One region of the Thermoanaerobacterium sp. RBIITD genome, then DNA from elsewhere that is predicted to be linked to it. Evidence: riboswitches for the same ligand, from Rfam matches in the RefSeq annotation. Region 1 holds a riboswitch; each other region holds the start of a gene.

Region 1 (5,373 bases):
TCAAACATGGTTATTCAAAAGCAGCAATAGCAAGAGAAATAGGAATTGACAAACGTACAGTAAACAAATATCTTGATCCTAACTACTCTGCAGTGCATGCATCATACGGAGTCAAAAAACCAGGTAAATTAAGTCTATTTATAGATGAGATAAATTGTTATATTGAGCAAGGATATACATCAGCAAATATTGATGAGATAATTCGTAAAAAAAGGTTACAATGGTTCTATTTCCAGCATACGTCACTATATTAGCGAATGGAAACATCGTTACAAAAAGGAATATGATAAAGATAAATCTAATGATAATGGAGACAAAATTAGCGAACAAATAGAGCGCAAAAATTTAATAAAGTTGCTGTACAAACCTATCGAGGAAGTAAAAATGATTACTCAAGAGCAATTAGATAGAGTGTTTAATGAATATCCATTTTATACAAGTATATATCATCTTGTAAATGAATTTAGGGAAATACTATTAGAGAAAAATATTAGTAAATTAGAAGAATGGATAGATAAAGCCGATTCGTTAAAAATTCACGAAATAGAAAGTTTTGTGAAAGGGCTGGTAAAAGATATAGATGCTGTTAGAAATGCAATAATATATGATTTTAATAATGGTCTTGCGGAAGGCAGTGTCAATAAGCTTAAAGTAATTAAAAGAATTATGTATAGAAGGTGTAGCTTTGATACACTAAGAGCTAAAGTGCTTTGGTCTGAACATATGCACAAGATTAACTAATTTTGGAAAGAACCACTTTTATTTTACCATTAACATGCCAAATGAAGTTATCTATGAAACAACTATGACTGCGATTGTGCTGCCTATCTTTTTTTGAACTCAGCTTTTTTCCCTTTTGAAAGCTTGCCAGGGTGATTGGCGGTAGCCGTGATGCTTAATCCATTTATACATGTTATTAACGCTCTGTGCAGCTTGATATTTGGAGCGACGATTTTGATTGGAGACATCCTGCCTGTTATTGTGCTATTTACAGTGATGTGCTGTGGCAGCTTTGCGCTGGCAATGTGGAGACTCAAAAAGGAAACTGCCACTAATAGCAATCTACTATGACTTTAGTGTAGGCGGTACTGATGTGGGCTAGGCTGAAATTCACCTTAAGGAATAATGCTATCATAATGTTTGCATTCATATACAAGATATTATTAATTTTAATTTAAAAAAAGACAATGAAGAAAAAATGTTATATTCAGTAAAAAAAGATGTTTCCGTCAAAGCTGTGGGATAAGGTACTCTCAGAGGGAAAATATTATCCTGAACTTGTAGAACAGCATGAAGCCAAGGCTGGAGAATGGAATCAGAAATAAATTAAATTCAACATATTTGCTATTTATTTTGATAATATTTTGTGATATAATTTATTTAAATTAAATGAATAACGAGGCTGGGGTGCCGAAAGGCTGAGAAAGAGCCCATGCTCTTAACCCATTGAACCTGATATAGTTAGTACTATCGTAGGGAGCCTGAATTTTTTATAAAAGGTTCACTTACGTGAACTTTTATTTTTTAAGGGGGAATTATATGGTTTTAAACCTAAATGGAGATAAAGTTGTACTAGACAGTAACATAAGTTTATTAGAATTATTACAGCAAAAGGGTATAAATCCTGAAACAGTGGTTGTTGAATATAATTACAATATAGTCAAAAGGGAAGAATGGCCCAAAATAATATTAAAAGAAAATGACAACCTTGAAGTTATAAGATTTGTAGGAGGTGGTTGATATGCCTGATAAATTAATAATTGGCGGCAAACAAATAACAAACAGATTGTTTATAGGGACAGGTAAATTTCCTGACGACAGGCTTATACCGGAGGTGATTAAAAGGTCAGGTGCACAAGTTGTTACAGTTGCTGTAAGAAGAGTAGATTTTGGTAAGACACAGGAAGATATGATAAATTATATACCTGATGATTGTATTTTGATGCCTAATACATCTGGTGCTAGAAATGCGGAAGAAGCAGTAAGGATTGCAAGGCTTGCAAGGGCTATAGGAGCAGGCAATTGGATTAAAATTGAGATTATTTCTGACAATAAATACCTGTTACCTGATAACATAGAAACTATTAAAGCTACAGAAGTCCTTGCAAATGAAGGGTTTACAGTATTGCCTTATGTAAGCCCTGACCTTATTGTTGCCAGAAAGTTAAAAAATGCAGGCGCTGCTGCAGTAATGCCGCTTGGTGCGCCGATCGGCACAAACAGGGGACTTAAAACAAAAGAACTTATCCAGATATTAATAGATGAAATAGACCTTCCGATTATTGTTGATGCAGGAATAGGTAAGCCACATGAAGCATGTGAAGCAATGGAAATGGGAGCAGCTGCCGTTCTTGTAAATACAGCGATTGCGACAGCCGGCGACCCTGCACTTATGGCTGAAGCTTTTAGCAATGCTGTAAAAGCGGGGAGAATGGCATTTGTTTCAGGTGCAGGTACTGTAAAGAAGTATGCTGAGGCATCATCGCCGCTTACAGGATTTTTAAATTTATAAAAGAAGGTAATGTATATGAGCTTTTACAATGAATTTTTAAAATATAGAAACTTTGATTTTGAGGTTGTTTTAAATAGTGTTTCAGATTATGATGTAGAAAGAGTGTTATATAAAGATAAACTTGATATACAGGACTTTCTTACACTTTTATCACCAAATGCTGAAAAATATCTTGAGCCTATGGCACAAAAGGCTCATAGATTAACAGCACAAAATTTTGGTAAAGTAATTCTTCTTTATATTCCAATGTATCTTGCAAATTTCTGCGTCAATAGATGTGCTTATTGTGGGTACAATGTAGACAACAGGATAAAAAGAAGCGTTATGCCTCTTGCTGATGTAAAGAGAGAAGCCGAATTAATAAGCAGTAAAGGTTTCAGACATATATTAATATTAACAGGCGAATCGAGGATAAAAAGCCCTGTATCATACATAAAGGATTGTACTAATATTCTGAAGGAATATTTTTCGTCCATCTGTATAGAAATTTATCCTCTGGAAAGAGATGAATATAAAGAATTGATTTACGCAGGTGTTGATTCGCTTACAATATACCAGGAAACATATGACGAGAAAATATATGATGATATTCATTTATCGGGTCCGAAGAAAAATTACAGGTACCGCCTTGAAGCACCAGACAGAGCATGTGATGCAGGAATGAGAAGTGTTAATATTGGAGCACTTCTGGGCTTAAACGATTGGAGAAAAGATGCATTTTATACGGCACTACATGCAAAATATTTGCAAGATACCTATAATGATGTTGACGTAAGTGTATCTGTGCCGAGAATAAGGCCGCATGTAGGTGCATTTCAACCAAAGTCGGTTATATCGGATAAAAACCTTGTTCAAATTATCTTAGCATTGAGGCTTTTTATGCCAAGGGTTGGTATAACTTTATCTACACGAGAAAGTCCAAGTTTAAGAGATAATCTACTGCCACTTGGCATAACGAAATTTTCAGCGGAGTCATCAACTAAAGTTGGTGGATATCTTGAGAATGAAGAATATAAAGATGCGGGTCAATTTGAGGTATCAGATAAAAGAAATTTAGAGGAAATAATTAAAGTAATTCGCAGTAAAGGCTATCAACCAATTTTCAAAGATTGGGAAGGTGTTTTATAGATTTGGGGTGTAATTATGAAGCAAAATATCCTTGATACAGATATTTACTGCATAACTGCTGAAGAATATTCCAAGGGAAGAAGCAATATTCAAGTAGTCAAAGAAATGATAGATGCTGGTATCAAAATAATTCAATACAGAGAAAAAGAAAAGAAAAAGCTTTATAAGTATAATGAATGCGTAGAGCTTCGCAAAATGACTTTGGATGCAGGTGTAATTTTTATAATAGATGATGATGTAGACTTGGCATTAGCTGTTAAGGCAGATGGTGTTCATATTGGACAGGAAGATATGCCTATCAGTAAAGTAAGGGAACTTGTTGGGAATGACATGATTATAGGGCTTTCAACACATTCACCGGAACAGGCCGTAAGTGCAGTAAAAAATGGAGCTGATTACATAGGTGTTGGCCCTATATTTCCTACAAAGACTAAGAAAGATGTATGTAATGCGGTTGGGCTTGAGTACCTTGATTTTGTTGTTAAAAATATTGATATACCATTTGTTGCAATAGGTGGAATAAAAGAACATAATATCTACGAAGTAAAAAAACACGGGGCAAAGTGTATAGCTTTAGTAACTGAAATAGTTGGTGCTGATGACATAAAGGGGAAAATTAATAATTTAAGAGCTATACTGGGTGGTGTTTAATATATTTAAATATTTAATAGCTTTTATTATTGTAGTAATTGTATATTTTATCGCTGACTTGCTATTTAGTTTAATTTTTCACGAGAAAATACAAGAAATATACAGGAAAAGAGAACGGAAATACATATTTTATTATTTTTTAATTTTAGTTATTTCATTTTTTATAGCTTATGCAATATTTCCTAATATTTTTTCGATGATTTAATGATATAAAATGACCTTGACAAATATTTGTATAAAGCAGTATGATACAGGCCTGTTAAAAAATAGTACGTAAGAAAAAAAGCACTTCTGTATATAATTTAGGAAGTGCTTTTTTTTATGAAAGAGGGTGTAGATGTATTCTGCTCTAAAACCTCAAAATATTTTTATTTAAGGCTTAACAGGAATTTTGTTTGCTAACATTTTGCTAACATAATAGATAAAAATGCTTAAAAAGTACTTCTGCCAACTCTTAATCAGCGGGTCATGGGTTCGAGTCCCTGATGGCGCACCATTTTAATATGCGGATGTGGTGGAACTGGCAAACACGCTAGACTTAGGATCTAGTGGGGGGGTCAAATTCCTTCATCCGCACCAAAAAACAATGAATACATATTCCAATATTTATATCCTTTAAAACAGGGTTACTGATCGAAATTTGAAGAAAGGAATATCAGTAAGATGAGAGAAAATTCAATAGAGTTTTTAGCTAATGTAAATGCAAAAAAGTACGTTTAAAACAAAACTTGTTAAATGTACTTTTTTATACTATATAAAATAAAAGATATATAAACTCTAGTGGAAATCAATATGTTGCATTATTTATGAAAATTTTTTCATCTATTGTTTTTTTTTAGTAAAACATCTATAATTAGAGTTGATATAATTTTTCAAATATAAGGGGGTTTTTATAATGAATCTAATACTATTAGCTCCATTAGGTTCAATAATTGCACTATTGTATGCTGCTTACCTTGCTTATTCTGTTCTCAAAAGAGACGAAGGTACGGAACAAATGAGAAAAGTTGCCGCGGCTATACGAGAAGGTGCTAATGCTTACCTAAAGAGGCAATATACGGGTGTCGCACTATTTTTTATTG
Region 2 (5,373 bases), 930 kb from region 1:
AAGAATCCTGCGGTCCTAAAATACCACCAATTGCATTTTGCAGAAAATGAATTTTATGAGCTAATTCTTCACTATTAACAACAACAAGGCCTGCCACAACATCGCTATGGCCCCCAAGGTATTTTGTTGCACTATGAACAACTATGTCTGCACCTAATTCAATAGGTCTTTGGAAATATGGCATCATAAAAGTATTATCAACTATCGAAAGTATGCTATATTCTTTAGCTATTCTTGAAATTTCTCTGATATTTGTAATTGTCATAAGAGGATTTGTAGGTGTTTCATAAAATATTGCCTTTGTATTTTTTGTTATGTTTTTTATAACATTTTCTTTCGAGGATGTGTCAATAAATTTTGACACTATACCGAGTCTTTTAAATACTTTATCAAGTACCCTGAATGTTCCTCCATAAACATTATTTGAAACTATTACCTCGTCACCAGCATTAAAAAGCATCAAAACTGTTGATATTGCTGCCATGCCAGATGCAAAGGCAAAACCACCCTTTCCACCCTCTAGATCATTTATCAGCTTTTCTAATGATTCTCGTGTTGGATTACCTGTTCTTGAATACTCATAACCTCTATCTTTTCCTACAGCATCCTGTTTAAATGTCGATGTTTGGTATATAGGCGTTGATACTGCACCTGTTCTTTCATCACCAAATATACCTCCATGAATTAATATTGTCTCTTTCCTCATCCTAAATCCTCCTTATTTTTTCGTTCCTTTTGCTATAAATATTCCTGTTTTTGCTGTCTCTCCTTTAGAAGACTTTGCAGTTGCATAAAGGTCTGTTTCTTTTACAAGTATTTCTTTAAAGTTACTACGAATGAGCCATTTTTCTATATCTCCTAAATTAAATCCAAGCCACCTGTCATACATTTCAAATCTTGCCCATTCGTTATTGTGCTTCATTACATCAGTTATTACTAAGCTGCCACCATATTTTAAAATCCTGTGAATTTCCATAATTCCTTTAAATGGATTTTCCACATGATGTAAAGCCATATTTGTAAATACAATATCAATAGAGTCATCAATAATGGGTATTTCTTCCATACTTCCCTTTAAAAAAATCATGTTATTAATACCAAGTTTATCAGCTGTTTGTTTTGCACATTTAAGCATTTGCTCTGAAACATCTATACCAATAACCGTTCTTGCATATTTTGATAGTTCTAAGGCCATAAAGCCGGACCCTGTACCGATATCAGCGACAGTAAAATCATTCTTTCTTTTTAACTTTGATAGCTCAATTGCAATGTTGCGAATATCATCGTCAAAGTATTTTTTTCTTATATCATCCCATTCTTTAGCTATACTGTTAAAATAATTAATAGAATCCATAAAAATGTCCTCCTTAATTACAAGTAAATTGATTGGATTACTTGGTTTTAATATTAAAATAACACTATGATTTAAAATTGTCAATAGAAATTTCAAATTAGTTTTTGATTTATAGATATAGCAAAAATTTAATCGAAGGCACTGTACAAACATAAAAATTATGCTATAATATTTTTATAATTTAATAACTTGTCTGGGGAGCTGGGGGAATTAGCCCGGCTGAGAGTTAGCAGCGAATCTCTGCTATGACCCATAACCTGATCTGGATAATGCCGGCGGAGGGAGTACAATGTAAATTAAGTGCGCTAATCCAGTGCACTTTTTTATTTTGCTTAGCCGGCAAAATTAAAGGAGGAATTCATTATGAAAAAGGTACTTACTATTGCAGGCTCTGACAGCATAGGTGGTGCAGGAATAGAAGCAGATTTAAAGACGTTTTGCGCCCTTGGCGTATACGGTATGTGCGTCATTACGGCAGTGACAGCGCAGAATACTGTTGGAGTTTTTGATGTGAGGGAGATGGATGCTGATATCATCAAAAAGCAGATAGACTGTGTCTTTGATGACACAGAGGTGGATGCCGTAAAGATCGGTATGGTGTCAAGTGAAGAGATTATTGATGCTATTGCGTCATCTCTCAGCAAGTGGAATCCTAAGAATGTTGTATTAGACCCTGTCATGATATCGAAAAGCGGATATTACCTTCTGAAAAAAGATGCCATAGACGCTTTAAAGACAAAGCTTTTGCCTATGGCAGACATAATAACGCCAAATATACCAGAAGCATGTGAACTCACCGGAATGAATATTGAGGGAATTGAAGACATGAAGGAGGCTGCAAAGAAAATCATCGACATGGGTGTAAAAGCTGTCGTCGTAAAAGGCGGTCATTCCGTAGAAAATGCTACTGATGTATTTTACGATGGAAATGAATTTTTAAGTTTGCCACAGGAGAGGATCGATACTAAAAATACACATGGGACAGGATGTACGTATTCTTCTGCTATTGCTTCATACCTTGGTAGAGGATTAAGCTTGAAAGATGCAATAATAAACGCTAAAAGTTATATAACGGAAGCTATAAAAAATTCTTTAGAGATAGGTAAAGGAGTAGGACCTGTAGGACATTTAGTAGATCTTTACAGGAAAGCAGGCATAGACTATGAATATTAAAAACTCGACGTTATTTTTGATATGGGCAGGTGCGGCTATATCGATTGCAGAAGTTTTCACTGGTTCTTATTTCGCACCATTAGGCTTAACTAAAGGGATTTTAAGCATCTTATTAGGTCACATAATCGGTACACTGTTTTTTGCGCTTGGAGGACTTATGTCTTATAAGGTTAAAGAGCCTGCAATAGAATCCACGAAAGGCGTTTTAGGCGACAGAGGCATGATCTTTATAGGATTTTTAAATGTGCTTCAATTGATTGGCTGGACGGCTGTTATGATAATACAATCTGCAAAAGCCTTCAATGGTGCTATTGGCATGTCTACTTCTTTAGGGATTTTTATAGTAGGTGTATCTGTTTTATTGTGGACCTTATTCTTTGACAATGAAGCTTACTGGATAAACAATATTGCTGTTGTACTTCTGTTTATCCTGACTATTTTTGTAGTTGCATTTTTAAAAGGTGGGAAAATAGCGTCAGTAACGGGAGACATGAGCTTCAGCGGTGCTGTAGAGCTTGCTGTTGCTATGCCTATATCATGGCTTCCATTGGTTGGAGATTACACAATGAACAGTAAAGATGGAAAGTCCAGCTTTATTTATACATTTGCAGGATATTTCATAGCAAGCTGCTTTATGTATTTTATAGGACTTTATGTGGCTTTGAAAACAGGTGGAAAGGATATAATTTCATATTTTGCATCAATAAAAACAGGGGTTGTGCCGCTTCTCATAATACTCCTATCTACGGTTACTACGACTTTTATGGATGTTTATTCTGCTGCTGTTTCGACGATTTCCATTGTCAAAGCACGATTAAAAAGAAAAAATCTTCTTGTGGTATATTCGATAGTAGGTTTGATTGCAGCGTACTTATTTCCAATGGACAATTACCAGAATTTTTTGTACGCCATAGGAAGCGTATTTATCCCGGCATATACGGTGGTATTTGAAGATTACTTCTTGATGAAAAGTAAAAGCGATAAACTTCTTAATGTACCTGCAGCTATTTCATTTATCGTTGGAGCTTTAACGTATAATTACCTTACATATTTCGGCGGATATCTTTCAAAGTGGTTTATTACGCCAACGATAGGTACGATTATTTTGACTGCGATAATATATCCAGTAATTAAATCTTTAAATAAGAGAGAGGAGAAGATTTATGATTGAAGAAGCAATAAAGGTTTTAGAAAGATTAAAGAAAGAAGTGCCGCTTGTCCACGCTATAACAAACTACGTTGTCATAAATGACAATGCCAATGCACTACTTAGTGTCGGGGCATCTCCTGCGATGGTGATGTCACCAGATGAAGCGTATGATTTTACAGCCATTTCAAATGCTTTGTATGTAAATATAGGCACTATAAATAATGAGACTAAAGAGACAATAATCAATTCTGTAATATCAGCAAAAGACCACAAAAAACCAGTCGTCCTAGATCCTGTAGGCTGTGCTGCCATAAAAAGCAGAGTTGACTTTGTAAATATGCTTTTGAAAATAGGAGAAATAAGCATTATAAAGGGAAACGGCGGAGAAATAAAGGCTCTATCAGGTGAAAGTGCAAATGTGAAAGGTGTAGACTCCCTTGATGACAGCGGAAATGTTGACTCTTGTGTAAAACTTGCAAAGTTAACAAATACGGTTGTTGTATCGACAGGAAAAGAAGATTATATAAGCGATGGCAGGAGAGTGGTAAAAGTAAATAACGGTACCAACTTATTTACAAAAATAACAGGTGCAGGGTGTACGTTAGGTGCAATAATGGCGGCTACATCAGCTTGCAGCGATGACAAAGTGATATCGTCATTGGCAGCTCTTCTTGTTATGAATATATCTGGTGAGTTGGCTGAGAAAGAGTGCAATACTCCCGGATCATTCAGGACAAAATTTATAGATTATCTATACATTCTAGACTCTGACATGATAAGAAAGTACGCTGATATTGAAGTATTGGAGGCGTAAACATGAAAGATTTTGATGTATCTCTTTATTTGGTTACTGACAGAAAGCTTTTGAAGGCTGGTATAGATTTTTACGATGCTGTAGAAGAGGCACTAAAAAACGGCGTTACTATGCTGCAGCTTAGGGAAAAGGATATTTCATCGAAGGAATTTTATGAGATTGCTGTAAGATTAAAAGATATTGCAGCAAAATACAGCATTCCTTTTATAATAAATGACAGGATTGATATAGCACTGTCTGTTGATGCAGACGGAGTTCATTTAGGTCAAGAAGATCTGCCATGCAGCATTGCAAGAAAGATCATGGGAGATGATAAGATAATCGGCATATCTGCTGGATGCGTAGATGAGGCGGTAAAAGCTGAAAAAGACGGTGCTGATTACATAGGAGCAGGTGCAGTATTCTATACAGGCACAAAGAAAGACATAGGTGAAGCAATAGGGCTTTTGAATTTAAAAAAAATAAAAGAGGCAGTAAATATACCTGTTGTTGCTATTGGAGGCATAAAATACAGCAATGCACCAGATGTAATGAGGACAGGCGTTGATGGAATATCAGTTGTATCAGAGATAATGGCATCAGACGATATAGGTTTTGCCACAAGGCGTTTAAAAGATGCTATATCAAAGTAGGTACGAAAAGCACATTCTTTTAGATAGGATGTGCTTTTTTGTATATACTATTTGAAATGCGCTAAGAATAAAAATAAACAAATTACTTTAAAAAGGAGTACGAAAATGTTTATTCCTAGGCGTATTATTTTTGAAAAGAATGCTATAGACTATGAAATAGGACACAATATATACAATTTTTTTAAAGACAAAAAAGAAGTTGAGATTATAGAAATGAAAGGAAATAGGATAAAAGGACATATACCAGGAG
Region 3 (5,373 bases), 1.2 Mb from region 1:
TTAAAAGAAAAGTGATTTTTTATATGTATAGTGTATAGTATCTATACAAATACTCATAGGGGGGTTCTAAAATTGAATAGTCAATCCAAGGAAAAACAATTTGTTATGACAAGATCGTTTATATTGTTGATGGCAGTTGTATGCGGCGTTTCCGTCGCAAATCTTTATTACATTCAGCCATTGGAAGCACAGATTTCAGCTACATTTCATATTTCACAAGGCGCGGCGGGCATTGCAGCTATGCTGACGCAGGTAGGTTATGCATGCGGCCTTTTGCTGTTTGTTCCGCTCGGCGATATGTGCGAACGCCGTTCTCTTATTTTACATATGCTGCTTTTTGTCGCTATCTCACTACTTGCGGCTGCGTTATCGCCTTGTTATTTGGTTCTGCTCGTTGCCATGTTTACTATGGGGATTACGACGATCGTGCCACAGCTTATCGTACCATATGCAGCCCATCTTTCACGTCCGGAAGAACAAGGTAAAGTCATCGGCGACGTTATGAGTGGTCTGCTAATCGGAATCTTGATGTCTCGGACATTTAGCGGACTTGTCGGTGCAGTTTTGAACTGGCGGGCCGTTTATCTGTTTGCAACCGGATTCATTATGATTCTTATGGTTCTGATCTGGTGTTATTTCCCCGAAAACCAGCCGTCCTCACAAATTTCGTATGGAGAGTTGCTTAAATCCATACCACACCTTATAAAAAGTGAACGTCCCTTGCGCGAATCGGCGATTAACGGCTTTTTTATGTTTGGTTCTTTCAGCGCATTCTGGACTTCTTTGATCTTCCTGCTTGAAACACCGGTATATCGCATGGGCACGAGGGAGGCCGGTTTGTTTGGGCTGGCAGGAGTAGCTGGTGCACTCGCGGCACCTTTGATTGGGAAGGGAGCCGACACAAAAAGCCCACGCTTTACAGTAGGCATTGGTGTAATACTATCGACGCTTGCCTATCTGTGCTTTAGCCTATTCGGGTATCAAATTTGGGGCCTTATCATCGGTGTTATCGTGCTTGATCTTGGCAATCAGTGTGGACAGGTTTCCAATCAGGCAAGGGTCCAAGCACTTGGTGACTCAACACGCAGTCGCAATAATACCGTGTTCATGTTTTCGTATTTTATCGGCGGGGCGGCAGGTTCTTTCCTTGGTACCCTTTGTTGGCAGCATTACGGATGGTACGGCGTTTGCATGGTAGGACTTGCTTTCCAATTTGCTGCGATAATTACTCATTTTTTGATTTACAGAAAGTGAAATGGCATTTTTAGTTTTACTAAATCATATTGAGGATATCGTCTAATGATTCTAATATCTTAATGCCTGTGTTAAAAATACTTTCTACTGTATCATAGCCAGATCCTAATGCTGCTGATAATACTTCTTAATTTTTTCTTCAAATCCATAAGTTTCTGTATCTGATTGTGCTATTATCATTTGATGAACATTATTTTCACAAACTATTATGGTATCCATATATTCTCTTGTTCTCGTTATATTTCATAACCCTTTAAAAAATATTTTGAAGGCTTTTAAATGGCTATTACCATAGTATTTTTAAGTTCATAGTGGTATAATCTAATAGTAAATGATTTAAAAAATCATATAGTTAGCGTTTTAATTCCACTAGGGGTGCTCGCCAGAGCTGAGAGAAAGGTGCGTCCTTTCAACCCTTGAACTTGATCCGGTTAGGACCGGCGTAGGGAAGTGGTTAAACCATGTGCCTTGCGGTCCATGGTTTTTATTTATTTTGGAAAGGAGAAGATATCATGACACAGATTGAATACGCTAAAAGGGGTATATTAAGTGACGAGATGAAAGCAGTGGCCCAACAGGAGGGTGTGACGGAAGAGTTTATATTGGAAGGCGTCGCCGCAGGTCGTATTGTAATACCTTGTAATCAACATCACGGCGGTTTAAAACCCTGTGGCATAGGAGGGGGATTGTCCACAAAAGTTAACGCCAATATAGGGACCTCTGAGGAATACCCCGACCTGGACAAAGAGCTGGTAAAATTGGACGTAGCGCTAAAAGCTGGAGCTGATGCGGTTATGGACCTAAGCACAGGAGGCGATGTAAATGCAACTCGCAAGGAGATTGTACGGCATTGTGAGGTTCCAATAGGCACGGTGCCTTTGTATCAGGCGGCTGTAGTAGCTATGGAGAGGTATGGGAGTATTGTAAAAATGTCAGAGGAAGATATCTTTGAGGTCATAGAACAGCAGGCCAGGGATGGAGTCGACTTTATGACTGTACATTGTGGCCTGACGATGGATTCCCTAGAGAGCTTAAGGCAGCAGGGCAGAGTTATGGACGTGGTGAGCCGTGGTGGCTCATTTATAGTTGGTTGGATGCTGTATCATCAAAGAGAAAATCCTCTATTTGAGCATTTTGATAGACTGCTGGATATAGCGAAAGAGCACGATGTCACCCTGAGCCTTGGGGATGGATTGAGGCCTGGATGTATAGCGGACGCTACCGACAGGGGTCAGATACATGAACTCTTGATATTGGGGCAATTGGTCAAAAGATGCCGGGATGCGGGCGTACAGGTCATGATAGAAGGACCCGGCCATGTCCCTTTAGATCAGATAGAGGCCAACGTAAAATTGCAAAAGAGCTTGTGCGATGGTGCGCCTTTTTATGTGTTGGGGCCGCTGGTTACAGACATAGCACCTGGGTACGATCACATAGTGGCCGCTATAGGCGGGGCCATAGCGGCGTCCTGTGGAGCTGATTTCCTATGTTATGTGACACCTGCAGAGCATCTGGGCCTTCCGGATTTAAATGATGTAAAAGAAGGGGTAATAGCTTCCAAGATTGCGGCTCACGCCGCGGACGTGGTAAAAGGTATTAAAAAAGCCAAGGATAGGGATTTAGCCATGGCTATAGCTAGGAAAAAACTGGATTGGGAGGCGCAGGTACGGCTTTCCTTAGACCCGGAAAAGGCGTCAAGGTATCGTCAAAGTAAAAATATTTCTAATCAAAATACGTGTAGCATGTGCGGCAGGTTTTGCGCTATGAAAATTGTGAGCGAATACCTGGAGTGTGAAAATGTCTCTAAATGCTAGCTTAGTGTATAATTTTTGTAGTTGATAAAAAATAGAAAATAGGAAGGTACCAAAAAATACCTTCCTATAACATGAATCATCCGTTATACTGTTTATTTGAGAAACCAGAGCAAAAGGGTGTGATTACATGCTCGAATTAAGTTTAAATAAAAATAAATGAAAGATATATTATTCCTTCATCCATTATTAGTGGCGGTACATCTGTTTTAAAAAGTAAATAATGATACGGTTGTGTATCATCTATCCATTTTGCTTTATAGTAGCCATATTCAAATAGGTATCACTATGGATTTATATTCACGTGTTTCAATCGATAAAGAAAAAGAAGCAATAAAAAAATGGAAAAACCATTCCATTAATTTTTTGGTGCGGATGAAGGGATTTGAACCCCCACGTCAAAGACACTAGATCCTAAGTCTAGCGCGTCTGCCAGTTCCGCCACATCCGCATATTAAAATGGTACTCCATCAGGAACTCGAACCCGGGCCCCACTGATTAAGAATCTCAACAATGGTATTATAATTGATATTTTTTGAAATGTCAAGAGTATGCATTATCCTACAGCTATGTATTATTGATTTATGATAATGTCTTAGTATATCACATTTGATTATGTCTTTTAAATAAAACTGTTTTTTACAAGTATCTGATAATCTGATGTGTACATATTGCCATATTTTTTACACCTTATGCGTAATAAGTACATTTTCACCATATATACATGGTTCTAAAGGTTCTATATAGTCGTGCCTGATTACACTAAGTCTTGATAGGTTAACATTATTGATGCTTATTTGCTAATAAGTCTCAATTAAAAAGAAAGTTTTACCTCATCAGTTGAAAATAGCCGTATCTCATATGGATCAAAATAAACTACAATGGTCGTAAAAGTTTTGACATGTTGCACGAAAAGATATTACTGCTTGAAAAAAGCATAAAATCAACTAACTTTGGAAAGAGCCAAAGATATATTGACATTTATAACTAAATTTTAAAGATAACCTTTTAATAAAGTTTTTTATATTAATAAATGTCCAATATAAATTTACATATATTCTCACTAATGAAATATCACTATTTATTGTTTGAATATATTGTAAAAAGCCTCTTTCTTGGTTTACATATAACATTTCTCACCAAGAAAGAGGCTTTTTAATTTACAAAAATATTTTACTTATTTATTGCTTAAATATTCATGTATAGCAGCTGCCGCTTTTTTACCTGCACCCATAGCCAATATAACTGTAGCTGCACCTGTTACAGCATCACCACCGGCATATACTCCTCTACGACTAGTCTCCAATGTTTCCTCATTAACAATTATTCCGCCCCATTTTTGCTTTTCAAGCCCCTCTGTCGTCGATGTGATTAGTGGGTTTGGACTTTGACCTATGGCTATAATAACTGTATCTACATCTATTACATGCTCTGAACCTTTTTCAGGAACAGGTCTTTTCCTTCCTGATTCATCAGGTTCACCTAATACAATATTTATGCACTCGATGCCTTTTACATATCCATTATCATCTCCAATTATTCTCACAGGATTTGTCAAAAGCTTAAATATAATTCCTTCTTCTTTCGCATGGTGAATTTCTTCTAACCTTGCTGGCATTTCTTCTTCTGATCTTCTATATACGATATACACTTCATCTGCTCCCATGCGCTTAGCAGACCTTGCAGCATCCATTGCTACATTGCCGCCGCCTACGACAGCAACCTTTTTACCCACCTTAACAGGTGTAGGATGATTAGGAAAATCATAAGCTTTCATTAAATTAATTCTTGTCAAAAATTCATTTGAAGAGTATACACCATTTAAATTTTCACCTGGTATACCCATAAACTTTGGCAAACCAGCACCTGTGCCAATAAATACAGCTTCAAATCCCATATCAAAAAGGTCATCTATTGTGAGTATCTTCCCTATTACCATATTTGTCTCTATTTTGACGCCCATTCCTCTTAAGGAATCTATCTCTCTTTGTACAATCTCTTTAGGTAGCCTAAACTCAGGAATACCATACATGAGAACGCCACCAGGTGTATGAAATGCTTCAAAAATAGTTACATCATAACCTAATTTAGCAAGGTCACCAGCACATGAAAGTCCTGCAGGTCCTGAACCGATTACGGCAACTTTCTTACCATTTGATGGTAGTTCCACTTTATCATCAGTATTTTTTTTCATATGCCAATCTGCTACAAACCTTTCAAGTCTCCCTATAGCAACAGGTTCTCCCTTTTTGCCTCTTGTACATAATGATTCGCACTGGCTTTCTTGTGGACACACCCTTCCACATAC
Region 4 (5,373 bases), 980 kb from region 1:
CTAATACTTCAATATTTTGCGGTATTTGCAACACCTATTGTATCAATTGTTTTTGTAGTATTTTATATAATTTATACATTAAGGAAAATGAAAAAAATTGATTCAATAGAAATAAGCCTTGCTAAACTTGCTTCAGTGCAGGGAAATGAATCGAAATTATACATAGATAATGCAGATACAGAAACTGAAGATGACAATGATAGTGGTGATAATGACGATGTATAAAATACCGGAGAAATCCGGTGTTTTTATCATGAGGATGTGGTATTGTGATATGTGATTATTTAGATACAGCAATTGGCAAGCTTACTATATATTCAAATGGAAAGGGTATTTGCAGGATAGATTTTTTTTATGATGAAAATTTTGAATGTTATAGAGGAAAAGATATGTATATCGATGATTGCAAAAAACAGCTTAAACTTTATTTCGAAGGGCAATTAAAAGAATTCAATGTAAAGCTTGATATTAACGGTTCGGATTTTCAAAAATCAGTGTGGAAGGAGCTTATGAAAATTCCCTTCGGCTCTTATGCAACATATGGAGAAATTGCAAAGAGAATTGGAAAACCAAATGCTAAAAGAGCTGTTGGAGGTGCTCTTAATAGAAATCCAGTTCCTATAATAATTCCATGTCACAGAGTTATTGGTGCTGATGGAAGTTTGACAGGCTTTGGCGGAGGGTTACCCATAAAAGAGTTTCTTCTAAGACATGAAGGTATTGCATTTAGGATGTAGCTGACTTATAATATTACTTGAGTAAAAATTTAATAGACTATGTCCGCTGGGGGAGCTTTAAGCTGAGATGGCAAATGCCGAACCCCTCGAACCTGATTAGGCTAATACCTACGAAGGGAATGCGGTTATGAACCGCATATTTCATATGCGGTTTTTTGTTTTTCAGCGGTACATAGCCTCAATAAGAGGAGGTATTTTTAATGTCTTACATTGTAAGTATTTTTTCTGATTTTACAAAATTAAAACCAGCTACGATTTCCATCATTGTAGCAATTTTATTCGCAGTTTTGCTCTTTTACATCTTAAGAAAAAGCGTGAAATTTAATACACAGATGATAGTATATGGTGGTCTTGCAATTGCTATATCGTTTGTACTGTCATACATTAGGTTCTATCATTGGCCACAAGGTGGGTCTATAACACCTGCAAGTATGTTGCCACTATTCATTTTTGCATATTATTATGGCGCAGGGCCTGGAATAGTTGTTGGCATGGCATATGGCATGCTACAACTTATACAGGACCCATTTGTTGTTCACTGGATACAGCTGCTTCTTGATTATCCATTGGCATTTGGTGCACTCGGGCTTGCAGGTTTATTTAAGAAGAATTTAAGCCTCGGTGTTCTTGTAGGCGGTTTTGGAAGGTTTTTCTCTCATTTCTTGTCTGGCGTATTCTTTTTCGCAAGTTATGCACCAAAGGGAATGAATCCAATAGTGTATTCGCTGCTTGTCAATGGAATACTCGTTGGTGTTGAAGTTGGAATTTGTTTTGCAGTATCACTTATACCGCAGGTCAAAAATGTTATTGATAGAGTAAAAGCAAAAGCATTTGTATAAGAAGTTTATAAAAGTCCCTTCTATTTTTTAAGTAGAAGGGACTTTTATTTTATTACGTTTTAACATTTAGATGAACATATTTTTTTTTCAATAAAATCAATTTGATGGTATAATAATAAATAGCAATAGAAAATAAACTATATTGATAGCATTAAAATTTAACACATTTATAATACAAATTTAATGAGGATTTAATATTCAGGTGAGATAATCAATATAGTGATTGAGAGGGTCTTTAAATGGATAAGATAAGGATTTTGATACTTTATGAAGATATAGGAACAGGTCATAAAAGGACGGCTATGGCGCTTAAAAAAGCTTTTGAAAAGAGAGAAAATGTTGAAGCTATTGTAGCAAATCCTTTTGGGGAGAAGTTTCCTGGTCTTGCTAACCTGACAACACAGATTTATTTAAAAACCCTGAAGTTGACACCTGATTTATGGGGATACCTGTATGAGATGGAGAGAGACAAGATAGAAAGGAAGATAAATAAATTAGTCGGCATATCAATATATACATTTATTAAGGATTATGTGCTAAGCTGCAATCCTGATGCTGTAATTTGTACGCATCCTTTTTCATGTTCTATATTGTCACATGTAAAAAGAAATCTTGATATACCTATTTATGCAATATTGACTGATTATGATGTGCATGCATATTGGATACATCACCATATTGACGGGTACTTTGTAGGCTGCAGTGAGATGAAAACCCAAATGGAAAATATGGGGGTACCAGATAGTAAGGTATATGTTACGGGTATACCTATAGATGAAGTGTTTTATGTTAAAAAGGATAAATCAGATATGCGACAAAAGCTTGGATTTTCTATAGATAAACCACTTGTTCTTGTAATGGGTGGTGGGCTTGGCCTTGGAAATATAAAAAAAGCTGTGAAAGTCATTCAGGAATATGATAATATACAGATAGCAGTAATATGTGGATTTAATAAAAACCTCAAAGAAAAACTTGAGGAGATTGCAAAGGAAAATGTCGTAGTATATGGGCATGTTGATAATGTTCATGAATTTATGGAAGCTGCGGACGTATTGATAACTAAAAGTGGCGGGCTTACTGTAACAGAGGCCATATCAAAAGGATTACCTATGGTTGTATTTGACCCGATACCAGGTCAAGAGGAGCGCAATCTCGAATTTTTATTAAAGAAAAAGATAGCAATAAGGATAAAAGATATAGACAAACTTGATAAAAAAATTATAGATTTATTGAATGATAACACAAAATTAAAGGGAATGAAAGAGCGCATGGCGGAATTATCCGTATATGACTCAGCCGACAGAGTTTGTAGTATAGTGATAAATAATATTAAAAATGATGTAATGAAGGTGTAAGGAGGTTTCATTCCGTGTCAGGGGTAAAGAAATTGATAATAACGGAGGATAGGAATGTTTTCTTTCTTTTAAACGAGAAGATAAAGTGCAAAACACTTGACAGAATAATGCCCAAAATTACTCATATTGGAGGGCCTTATTTTACAATTTTATCATGTCTTTTGCTTATTTTAGTTGGGAAAAATAGTGTAAAGGTTTCTGCGCTAGAAGCCTTAACTACATTAACAAGCAGCCATATATTTGTGCAGATACTTAAAAGGTTATGCACAAGGCCGCGCCCATATATGGTTTTACCTGAAGCAAATACGTTTAAATATTTGCTAAGAGATTATTCATTTCCTTCAGGACATGCAACAGCAAGTTTTTCATTAGCAGTCTCATTTTCATTTTTCTTTCCCGGTTTAGCTGTTTTTTTAATCACACTGGCAGTTTTAGTTAGCATATCAAGGATATATATGGGATTGCATTATCCATCAGATGTACTTATCGGCTCAACAATGGGAATAGTATTTTCATATATAACTCATATTTATGGGTTAATGTTGCCTATTTTGTGAAAACAGATAATTATGCTGCAATAAGATGGCAATCAAAGTAAAAACGTATGTCAAAACAGAGCAGAAGTAATTTCATCTAAATCCCTTTGTATAGAATAATGTTTCAATAATTACTAATAATATAATCCACCCGGCTATATAGACCGGGTATTTATTTTTACTCTTCGAGAGGTACTGGATATACAATATACTATATATAGCAGTTAATATAGAAAAACCAATATACCACATAAAATCACCTGATTTTATTTTGCTATATAGATAATAGATTATACATATAATATATTACAATAATTGTTAAGAAAACATTGACCATGCATTTGTGTTAATGTTAAAATTATTTGTAGGTAATAATAATTTTTAAGAGGTGTTATAATGGTAAATGATCTTGATAAGAAATATTTAAATGATCTTGAAGTTGTACAGCTTGCCATTGATATCGAAGATAGAGGCTATGAATTTTATAGACTTGCCGCCGAAAAGTTTGCTGATGATAAGGAAAAGAAAGGGTTTTTTGAAAACTTAGCAAAGGAAGAAACGATACATAAGGCGAAATTTGAAGAGCTTTATTCACACCTCATCGATGAGAAAAAAGGCGATGATAGTGCATACTTTGATATTGAGGCTTCAATATACTTAAGAACATTATTCAGGACATCGGTATTTCCTTCAAAAGATGAAGCACTCAAAAAGTTAGATACCATTAAAACCCCATATGATGCATTGGAACTTGCGATAAGGGCTGAAAAAGATTCAATACTTTTTTATGATGGAATAATAAAGGAAGCAAAATTTGACCAAACTAAAAGAGTTGCGACTACATTGATGAATGAGGAGATAAAGCATTTTATTGATTTAAGCAATGAACTCAAAAAGATGTAAATATTAGTAACATTATGGGCATTTAAGACATAAACATTGTTTTAAATGTCAATTGCATTATGCAAAATTATGAACATTTAGAATATGATAATTATAAATAATTTAACAAAATTTTAATGCTTTTTTATTTAATCTATGATAATATAGTTAATAGCGATTGTTGAGGAGGTGCAAATATTGATCGAGGTTAAAGGTTTGTCTAAAGTTTTTAAAGACATAAAAGCAGTTGATAATCTAAACTTTATTGTGAATGAGAAGGAAGTATACGGACTTCTTGGTGAAAATGGTGCAGGGAAAACAACGACATTAAGAATGCTTGCCACAATGTTAAAACCTACATCAGGCAATGCAATAATGAACGGTATTGACCTTATTAAACAACCTGAGCTTATAAGGAAAGAGATAGGCATTCTTTTCGGTGGCGAAAGTGGACTTTATGATAGGTTGACAGCAAGGGAGAATATTACGTATTTTGCAGAGCTATATGACATGAGTAGAAATGATATAAAGATAAGAATTGATTATCTTGTATCAAAATTTGGCATGGAAGAATTTATTGATAGACCTGCAGGTAAACTTTCAAAGGGAATGAAGCAAAAAGTTGCAATTGCAAGGTCAATTGTTCATGACCCTAAAATAATGCTTTTTGATGAGCCAACTTCCGGTTTAGATGTAACATCCTCAAGAGAAGTTCATGATTTTATAAATCTATGCAGAGATGAAGGAAAATCTATAATATTTTCAAGCCATTCAATGCCGGAAGTTGAGAAACTCTGTGATATGATAGGAATAATACATAAGGGGAAACTTGTCGCGGAAGGAACGATAGATGAGCTTAAAAATAAGTACAATAATGACAATTTGGAGGAAATATTTATGGAATTGGTAGGTGAGAAAAGTGAAGTTTAGACATATTTATATAGTTCTAAAAAAGGAACTTAAAGACATATTTAGAGACAGAAAGACGTGGATATTTACACTTCTATTGCCTATCCTATTTTTG

The links. A riboswitch is a leader RNA that binds a small molecule or an ion and turns the genes downstream of it on or off. The one in region 1 is predicted to bind thiamine pyrophosphate.
Region 2: another riboswitch for thiamine pyrophosphate. It lies ahead of thiD (bifunctional hydroxymethylpyrimidine kinase/phosphomethylpyrimidine kinase); the one in region 1 lies ahead of thiS (sulfur carrier protein ThiS).
Region 3: another riboswitch for thiamine pyrophosphate. It lies ahead of thiC (phosphomethylpyrimidine synthase ThiC); the one in region 1 lies ahead of thiS (sulfur carrier protein ThiS).
Region 4: another riboswitch for thiamine pyrophosphate. It lies ahead of thiT (energy-coupled thiamine transporter ThiT); the one in region 1 lies ahead of thiS (sulfur carrier protein ThiS).

What each region holds. Positions count from the first base shown of each region.
Region 1 covers NZ_LT906662.1:2,635,923-2,641,295, forward strand. The annotation lists gene CPG45_RS12700 (hypothetical protein) at 1-254, shown strand, start outside; gene CPG45_RS12705 (transposase) at 250-741, shown strand; TPP riboswitch at 1,394-1,496, shown strand; gene thiS (sulfur carrier protein ThiS) at 1,540-1,740, shown strand; gene CPG45_RS12715 (thiazole synthase) at 1,742-2,512, shown strand; gene thiH (2-iminoacetate synthase ThiH) at 2,528-3,640, shown strand; gene thiE (thiamine phosphate synthase) at 3,656-4,291, shown strand; tRNA gene CPG45_RS12730 (tRNA-Leu) at 4,797-4,870, shown strand; gene CPG45_RS12735 (sodium-translocating pyrophosphatase) at 5,187-5,373, shown strand, end outside.
Region 2 covers NZ_LT906662.1:164,524-169,896, forward strand. The annotation lists gene CPG45_RS00810 (bifunctional cystathionine gamma-lyase/homocysteine desulfhydrase) at 1-706, opposite strand, end outside; gene CPG45_RS00815 (class I SAM-dependent methyltransferase) at 719-1,354, opposite strand; TPP riboswitch at 1,539-1,656, shown strand; gene thiD (bifunctional hydroxymethylpyrimidine kinase/phosphomethylpyrimidine kinase) at 1,718-2,527, shown strand; gene cytX (putative hydroxymethylpyrimidine transporter CytX) at 2,517-3,698, shown strand; gene thiM (hydroxyethylthiazole kinase) at 3,691-4,491, shown strand; gene thiE (thiamine phosphate synthase) at 4,494-5,123, shown strand; gene splB (spore photoproduct lyase) at 5,229-5,373, shown strand, end outside.
Region 3 covers NZ_LT906662.1:445,407-450,779, forward strand. The annotation lists gene CPG45_RS02105 (MarR family winged helix-turn-helix transcriptional regulator) at 1-15, shown strand, start outside; gene CPG45_RS02110 (MFS transporter) at 73-1,254, shown strand; TPP riboswitch at 1,616-1,720, shown strand; gene thiC (phosphomethylpyrimidine synthase ThiC) at 1,767-3,068, shown strand; tRNA gene CPG45_RS02120 (tRNA-Leu) at 3,433-3,516, opposite strand; gene gltA (NADPH-dependent glutamate synthase) at 4,243-5,373, opposite strand, start outside.
Region 4 covers NZ_LT906662.1:1,659,363-1,664,735, forward strand. The annotation lists gene CPG45_RS07745 (hypothetical protein) at 1-225, shown strand, start outside; gene CPG45_RS07750 (methylated-DNA--[protein]-cysteine S-methyltransferase) at 270-737, shown strand; TPP riboswitch at 776-874, shown strand; gene thiT (energy-coupled thiamine transporter ThiT) at 938-1,576, shown strand; gene CPG45_RS07760 (MGDG synthase family glycosyltransferase) at 1,816-2,931, shown strand; gene CPG45_RS07765 (phosphatase PAP2 family protein) at 2,946-3,488, shown strand; gene CPG45_RS07770 (ferritin-like domain-containing protein) at 3,864-4,370, shown strand; gene CPG45_RS07775 (ABC transporter ATP-binding protein) at 4,539-5,279, shown strand; gene CPG45_RS07780 (ABC transporter permease) at 5,269-5,373, shown strand, end outside.